2 regions of the Agrobacterium sp. 22-223-1 genome follow, and region 1 is predicted to be linked to the other one. Evidence: predicted binding sites of a transcription regulator. Region 1 holds the regulator's gene; the other holds the start of a gene.

Region 1 (4,189 bases):
ACGCCGACATTCATACGGTTTCAGTTTTCAGGAGATGCGCCAATGCTCGAAGGAGCCTTGTCCGCCGCCAATCGCGTTGACAGTTTCATCGCCATCCTCTGCCGCATCATCATCGTGGCAACCGGCATTCTGCTCACGGTCATTATGACCGCAAACGTCATCGTCCGCTATCTATCGACATCCGGCGGGCTGGATTTTGCGGAAGAACTGCCGACCATGCTGTTTCCATGGTTCATCGTCGCCGGCATTACCCTTGCCGCGCAGAGCGGCGCGCATATGGCGGTGGAATGGATTTATGACAAGTTCGACGAACGCGGCAAGGTGGCGGTTCTGCTGTTCGCCAATCTCGTGACGGTCGCAAGTTTCGTCATTCTCGCGCAGCAGGCGCTTGTCGTCGCCGAGATCGCCGGCGCGGAAATCAGCCCTGTGCTGCAGCTGCCCAACAGCATCGGATATTATTCCATCGCCTTCGGCGCGGCATTGGTCTCGGTCACGACCGCAACCGCGAGCCTGCGCATTCTCTCCGGCGGCTGGCATGCCCGCCCGCACGGTGCAACCGAGGAGATGCCGCTATGACCATCGTGATGATCATTGCATTTTGTATCCTCATGATGATTGCGGTTCCGGTCGGCTATGCGCTGATCATCTCTGCCGGCGTCGCCGTGCTGTGGAACGGTTATGTGCCGCTTTCGATCGTGGCGCAGCAGGTTTACGACCAGACGCAATCTTTCCCGATGCTGGCGCTGCCGTTCTTCATGCTCGCGGGAACGCTAATGCTCGGCGGCAAACTCGGAACCCAGCTTCTCGAACTCGCCTCCAAGGCCATGCAGCGCTGGCGCGGCGGCCCGCTTTCCACCACCGTCATTTCGTCGGTCGTGTTCGGCGGCGTTTCCGGCTCGGCGGTCGCCAATGCGAGCGCACTCGGCTCGGTGCTCATTCCATGGCAAAAGCGCCAGGGCTACCCCGCTCCCCTTTGTGCGGCCAACAATGCCACCTCGGCTGTCATCGACGTGCTCATTCCGCCGTCGATCCCGATGATCCTCTATTCGCTGGTCAGCGGCGTCAGCATCGCCAATCTGTTCATCGCCGGCATTCTGCCGGGCCTGCTCATGGCCGTCGGTTTCATCTTCGTCTGCTGGGCCATTGCCGTGCGGCGGGGCTATGCGGTGCGTGACGAACGCATCCGCAAGCGCGATCTGGCACTACTTGCATTCCGCAGCCTGCCGGCGATCCTTCTGCCGATCCTGATCATCCTCGGCCTGCGCTTCGGCTTTGCAACGCCGACCGAAGTGGCCGTTCTTTCCGTCGTTTATTCGCTCGTGCTCAGCATCTTCTTCTATCGCGATCTGACATGGAAGCGTTTCTGCGACAATTTCGTCGAGGCCGGCTCCGCAACCGGCGTCGTCATGCTCGTCATCATGGGCAGCGCGGCGGTGGGCTGGGTGCTTACCTTCGATCAGGCGCCCCAGCATTTCGCCACCTGGGTCGCGGAGAATATCTCCAACCCGATCCTGATTATTCTCATGATGAATATCCTGATGCTGATCATCGGCATGCCGCTCGATCTGCCGCCGTCGATCCTGCTGCTCGGACCGATCTTCGTGCCGCTTGCGGATATGATCGGGCTCGACCGGGTGCAGCTCGGCATGATGATGGTGATCAATCTCGGTATCGGGCTCTATACGCCACCGATCGGCACCACGCTCTTCATCTCGTCCTCCATAGCCAGAGCGCCGCTCGGCGCAACGACGAGGGAATTGTGGCCGTTCTTCACCATGGCGATGCTGCTCCTTATCGCGGTCAGCTTCATTCCTGCGCTCACGATCTACTGACGTTCGGCGCGTAGCAAATCGGCAGCCAGAAACCACCGGCCGGGTCTCCCCGGTCGGTGGTTTCTGGTATTCAAGATGCGGCATACATCGTTAAATCTGCTTTGTTCATGGTTTCGACGATCAAATCACGATCTGCGATGCACCCTTCACGAAATTTTAGGGGATTGCGGAACACATATGGAACATATAGTGTTCGTTCTGTATTTGTTTCGCGACTTCAACGACGATTCTCAAGGGTGTTTTCCTCATGCTCACGCGCAAACAGCAGGAATTGCTTCTCTTCATTCATGAAAGAATGAAAGAGTCCGGCGTGCCGCCCTCCTTCGATGAAATGAAGGACGCACTCGATCTTGCCTCCAAATCCGGCATCCACAGGCTGATCACCGCACTCGAAGAGCGCGGCTTCATTCGCCGGCTACCTAACAGGGCGCGGGCGCTGGAAGTGATCAAATTGCCTGAGGCCTATGCTCCGGGTGCAAGGCCGCAGCGCGGTTTCTCGCCGAGCGTCATCGAAGGCAGCCTCGGCAAGCCGAAGACGCCGGAACCGGCCCCTGCCCCCAAGGCGCCGGCCAATGATCTCGGTGGCGCGGTCACCGTGCCGGTCATGGGCCGCATCGCCGCCGGTGTGCCGATTTCCGCCATCCAGAACAACACCCATGATGTGGCCGTGCCGGTCGACATGCTCGGTTCGGGCGAACATTACGCTCTTGAGGTCAAGGGCGACTCGATGATCGAGGCCGGCATTTTTGATGGCGATACCGTCATCATTCGCAACGGCAATACGGCCAATCCGGGCGATATCGTCGTAGCACTGGTGGATGATGAAGAAGCGACCCTGAAGCGTTTCCGCCGCAAGGGAGCCTCCATCGCTCTGGAAGCGGCCAATCCCGCCTATGAGACCCGCATTTTCGGACCGGACCGGGTGAAAATCCAGGGCAAGCTGGTTGGACTGATCCGCCGTTACCATTAATTGGCAACCCGCCTTTTTTCGCTAGGGGCGTCATCGAGAAGATGGCGCTCACTTTGAGGCATCTTGGCTTGTTCCCTGGAACAATGCGGCCCTGCGGAAGTAAAGAGAGGGGGTGTTTCGCCTCATCTCCGGGCGGTGACTTGGATATGCCTCCTTCTCCCTGCCCTCACCTTCCCATTCATCAACGCGGCTTATGGGAGCCATGGATTATTTGCAATATTCCAAGGCCCCTCCGCCGGTATAGAAATGCGCGTCATATCGGGGAAACACGTCATGTACGATCTTTATATCGCCAACAAGAACTATTCCTCATGGTCGCTGCGGCCCTGGGTATTGATGCGCACGCTCGGCATCGCCTTCGATGAAAAACTCGTTCCCTTCGGCGAAGGCGTTTCCTTCTCCACCTTCTCGCCGACCGGCAAGGTGCCCTGCCTTGTCGATGAGGGCGTGACGGTTTGGGAATCGCTGTCGATCGCCGAATATCTGGCGGAAAGACATCAGGGCGTCTGGGCGAGCGACAAGCAGGCAAGGGCCTGGTCACGGTCGGCGGCGAGCGAAATGCATGCGGGCTTTTCCTCGCTGCGCAATCTCTACCCCATGTCGGTCGGCATTCGCGTAAGACCGAAGGGTGGCGATGCCGGGCTTGCGGCCGATATAAAGCGCATCGATACGCTGTGGAGCGAAGGCCTCGCGAAATTCGGCGGGCCTTTTCTTGCCGGCCAGAAATTTACGGCGGTCGATGCCTTCTTCTGCCCGGTGGCATTTCGTTTCCAGACTTATGGCGCGGAACTTTCGCCCGCGGCGAAAGCCTATTGCGACCGGCTGCTCACCCTTCCCGCCATGCGCGAATGGTACGAGGCCGGGCTTAAGGAAGTCTGGCGCGACGCGGCGCATGAAGAGGAAATTAGCGGGATCGGCGAATTGACCGCGGATCTGCGCATCAAGGCCTGACGGTCCATGCTGGCGGCGCTCTATTGCGATGCCGCCAGCAACCGCATGACGGCATCGGGCACGTCGCGATCGAAACGGCCGCTTTTCCAGTCGTAATAGCGATGTTCGCTCCAAGGCCTGTCCATTCCGGCGATTGCGGCGCGCAGCCTGCCGACCACCCCTGTCTGCTCGCTGCGGGCGAAGTCCATTTCCAGCGAACCGATCCGCCGCAGGATATCGCGGTTCAGCAGAAGTGCGCCCGAACGGCATTGGGAAAAGGACGTTCTGCGGGAGACGATAACGATATCGGCAATATCGCAAGCCTTTCCAGCAAAGCGGCCATCTTCCAGAACGATGATCCATTCGCCGCTTCCCGCGCGCGCAACGCACCATATGCCTTTGCTGCAGGTGAAAACACCGGGCTCGGCGTCTCTCAGGGCCGCTGTCATCTGCCGTG
Region 2 (4,189 bases), 650 kb from region 1:
GGAGAGCAACGTGCCGTTGCTCTCAAATAAGGGGCATCGCCATGGCCTATGACCAGAAACGCGTCGTGGACGCCATCCGCGCTTTCGAAGCCGGTGAAATCGTTGTCGTGACCGATGATGACGACCGTGAGAACGAAGGCGATCTGATCATTTCGGCGGTTCACTGCACACCGGAGAAAATGGCGCTGATCGTGCGCCACACCTCCGGCATCGTCTGTGCGCCCATGCCGCGCGAGGAAGCCAAGCGGCTGAACCTCAACGCCATGGTGGCGGAAAATGACAGCGCGCATACGACAGCCTTCACCGTCAGCGTCGATTTCAAGCACGGCACCACGACCGGCATTTCCGCCGATGACCGCACCCTGACGGTGCGCAACCTTGCCAATCCGAATGTCGGCGCTTCCGATTTCACCCGGCCGGGCCACATCTTCCCGCTGATTTCCCGTGAGGGCGGCGTGCTGATGCGCTCCGGCCATACAGAAGCGGCGGTCGATCTCTGCCGGCTCGCCGGCCTGCCGCCCATCGGCGTCATCAGCGAGCTGGTGAATGACGACGGCACGGTGATGCGCGGACCGCAGGTGCTGGATTTCGCCGAAAAACACGGCATGAAGCACGTTTCGGTCGCCGATCTCATCGCCTATCGCCAGCGCAAGGAAACCCTGGTGGAGATGGAATCCTCCTTCACCATCGAAACGCCCTTCGGACCCGCCAAGGCGCAGACCTATTCCCTGCCCTGGGACCCGATGCAGCATATGGCGGTGATTTTCGGCGATATCAGAGACGGCATCGATATTCCCGTGCGCCTGCACCCGGAAAATGTCGCCGACGACGTGTTCGGCGACCGCCAGCCGGTGCGGCATTACATGCAGAAGATCGCCGAGGAAGGCCGAGGCGTCATCGTCTATCTGCGTGAAGGCTCCGTCGGCGTCGGCCAGGTGGCTGGACGTCGCAAGGCGCGTGATCCCGACGAGGCGCATGCGCAGGCCCGTTCGCGCGAAAACGAATGGCTGGAAATCGGCCTCGGCGCGCAAATCCTGAAAGACCTCGGCATCAGCTCCATCAAGCTGATGACCACCCGCGAGCGGCATTATGTCGGCCTTGAAGGGTTCGGCATCAAGATTTCGGCGACGGATATCGGGTGATGTTTTGGGGTTTGCCTTGGTTTTCCAGGGCAATTGTGAAGCGAGTGGATGCATCCTCGCCTTCTCCCCGCCGGGGAGAAGGTCGCGGCAGCGGGTTGAGGGGCCACGTTGCCGATATACGGAGAGCTTACCCCTCATCCGACCCTTCGGGCCACCTTCTCCCCGACGGGGAGAAGAAACAAGCGGCGACGCCGTGCTACCTCAGAGGCGAAGACGGCATCGCGCGGTGGGATGCCACTCTCACAGTGTCCCGAGCGAAAGACCTCAGTTTTCCTCCCGCCAGCCCTCCAGATAGTTCACACTCTCAACCCCGGTAAACTTCGCCAGCCTCACCAGTTCCGCGTCGAGCTTCTCCAGCCGTCCAACTGATGCGCGCACGCCGGGTTCCAGCCACAGGCGGCGCACATCCAGCGTGCCGCGCTTGCGATCCGCCTTCATGTCGATGCGGCCGATCAGCCTGTCACCTTCCAGAAGCGGGAAGACATAATAGCCATATTGCCGTTTCGGCTCGGGCACGAAGACCTCGATGCGGTAATAGAAGCCGAACAGCCGCTCCGTGCGGTTGCGGTCACGCAACAGCGGATCGAAGGGGCTGAGGACGCGGACGCGGGATGAAGGTTCCGGCACGTCGGTCAGGTCGGCGGTGAAACCGGCAAAGGCAAAAGACGGGCGGGCAGTGTCGCCGTCACTTGCAAGAAGTGAGACCTCGCAGAGTTCATCGCGATGGCTTTTGACCCAGTCCCTCGCCTCCTGCGGGGTGACGAGATCGAAAAAGGCGGCGATTTCGCCATGGGTGGCGAAACCCAGCCGCTTCAGCGCCTCACGGCAGGCCCAGTCGACAAATTCGGCATGCTCCACCTCGGTTCCATGATGCTCGCCGGGAATGACCCGTTCGGCGAGATCATAGATCTTCTGGAAATTCACGCGGCCGGCAATCGCGAGCTTGCCGGTGTGCCAGAGATATTCGAGCGCGGTCTTGGAGGGATGCCAGTTCCACCAGCCGCCGGACTGGTGCCCCTCCTCCTTCAGCTCCCGCGCCAGAACCGGACCGGTGGCCGCAATGCGCTCCAGCGTTTCGCCGAAAGCCGCGTCGAAGCCCTCGCCGTGCCATTTGCGCCAGCGCTCCTGAATGATCGGCTCGCGGCGGCGGAAACGATGTTTCCAATAGGGATAAAATTCCGTCGGCAGGATGGAGGCGTCATGCGTCCAGTGCTCGAAAAGCGCCCGGTCCTTTTCCAAAAGCGTGGTCAGGTGGCCGCGCCTGTAGGTCTGGTTGCGGGAGAAAATAATCTGGTGGTGGGCGCGCTCCACCGTGCCGATGCTGTCCACCTGCACGAAACCGATATCGGTGATGAGCTGCAGCAGGTCGCTCTTTGAAAGCGCCTTGCCGGGCGGAGAGGAGAGCCCCTGCCGCGCCAGAAAAATCCGCCTTGCCGCTTCGTTTGAAACCTTGATCACCATGGTGCAGAAGGTATGACGGCTTTTTCAGGATTGCAATGTTCTTTTTTTGTTCCTTGTTTCACTTCTGTTGATGACGGGGTATAGAACCGGAAAAAGAGCGCGAGGATGTAAGCTTGGAAATCCGTTTCGACGCCGCCGGTGTCGCTTTCGAGGGCCGGCAGGCCCTGCAGCCGCTGTCTGTGACATTGACGGAACGGCGCATCGGCGTGATCGGCCTCAATGGTTCCGGCAAGACCACCTTTGCCCGGCTGATCAACGGGCTGAACAAACCGAGCGAGGGCAAGGTTTCGGTGAACGGTCTCGACACCGTGAGCGACGCCAAGACGGTCTTGCAGGCGGTCGGCTTCATCTTCCAAAACCCGCAGAACCAGATCATCCTGCCGATCGTGCGCGACGATGTCGCCTTCGGGCTGAAACGGCTCGGCCTCGGCAGGGCGGAAACCGACGCCAGGGTCAAAGCCGTCCTTGCCCGGCTCGGCATCGCTCACCTGGAAGAGCGACGTGCGCACGAAATCTCGGGCGGCGAATTGCAGCTTGCGGCGCTGGCGGCGCTTCTGGTCACCGAACCGCAAATCCTCATTCTCGATGAGCCGACAAACCAGCTCGATCTCAAAAACCGAGCCACCGTGGAAAAGACCATGGCCGCGCTGTCGCAGGCGCTTGTTGTCATCACCCACGATCTGCCGCTGGTTGCGGGTTTCGACCGGGTGCTGGTTTTCCATGAGGGCGCACTGGTGGCCGACGCCGCACCCGAAGAAGCGGTGGCGCGTTATCTGGAGGTGGCATCGCGATGAAATCGCTGCATGTGGAAGGCACCGGCTGGCTCTACCGCGTTTCACCGCGCCTCAAACTCCTGGCGCTCATGGGTTTCAGCATCGCATTGTTCCTCACCCGCGATCTGCTGGTTCTCGCAGGCGCGACGGTTCTGGCCGCCCTTATTCTGGGCGCTACCCGGCTGCCCTTCAAGGATATCGGCCTGCGGCTGCGGCCGGTGATGCTGACCATCTTCCTCGTCGCCGCCTTCAGCTATCTCCTGCTTCCGGCCCATGATGCCAGTGTCAATCTTTTGCGGCTGACGGCGCTGGCGCTGCTTGCCACCGCCGTCACCATCACCGTCAGCATTTCGCAATTCATGGATGAGATCGCGCTTGCCGCCGCCCCGCTGGAAGGGCTGGGGCTGGTGAAGGCCGCCGACATCGGGCTTTCGGTCGGGCTCGTCGTGCGTTTCGTGCCCGAGATCGTCAATCGTTACCATGCGGTGCGCGATGCGCACCGGGCGCGCGGCCTGCCCGTGCGGATGGCCACCATCATCGTGCCGCTGGTGATTATGACGTTGAAGGATGCGGATGCCATTGCCGACGCCATTGACGCGCGCGGTTTCAGAGGCCAAAGCTGACGGCCAGATAACCATCCGGAGTTTCCGAGCCATGACGACCCGCGACCTTGTGCTGATTTCGCTGTTTTCCGCCATCATCATCGCACTCGGGCTTCTGCCGCCGATCACGCTCGGTTTCATCCCCGTGCCGATCACCGCGCAGTCGCTCGGCGTCATGCTGGCCGGTGTCGTGCTGGGCGCGAAACGCGGC

Evidence for each region. Region 1 encodes LexA, which represses DNA repair genes until DNA is damaged. Its sites were predicted from a motif close to TGTTCNNNNTGTGTTCNG; they were not measured.
Region 2: the regulator LexA is predicted to act here: its motif matches at 2,640-2,657, upstream of ACQZ60_RS03570 (energy-coupling factor ABC transporter ATP-binding protein).

The regions. Positions count from the first base shown of each region.
Region 1 is NZ_JBNWCN010000001.1:1,379,722-1,383,910, reverse strand. It holds gene ACQZ60_RS06860 (TRAP transporter small permease) at 43-576, shown strand; gene ACQZ60_RS06855 (TRAP transporter large permease subunit) at 573-1,832, shown strand; gene lexA (transcriptional repressor LexA) at 2,080-2,802, shown strand; gene ACQZ60_RS06845 (glutathione S-transferase family protein) at 3,076-3,753, shown strand; gene ACQZ60_RS06840 (ComEC/Rec2 family competence protein) at 3,774-4,189, opposite strand, start outside.
Region 2 is NZ_JBNWCN010000001.1:729,192-733,380, reverse strand. It holds gene ribB (3,4-dihydroxy-2-butanone-4-phosphate synthase) at 42-1,142, shown strand; gene ACQZ60_RS03575 (winged helix-turn-helix domain-containing protein) at 1,407-2,603, opposite strand; gene ACQZ60_RS03570 (energy-coupling factor ABC transporter ATP-binding protein) at 2,717-3,397, shown strand; gene ACQZ60_RS03565 (energy-coupling factor transporter transmembrane component T family protein) at 3,394-3,999, shown strand; gene ACQZ60_RS03560 (biotin transporter BioY) at 4,031-4,189, shown strand, end outside.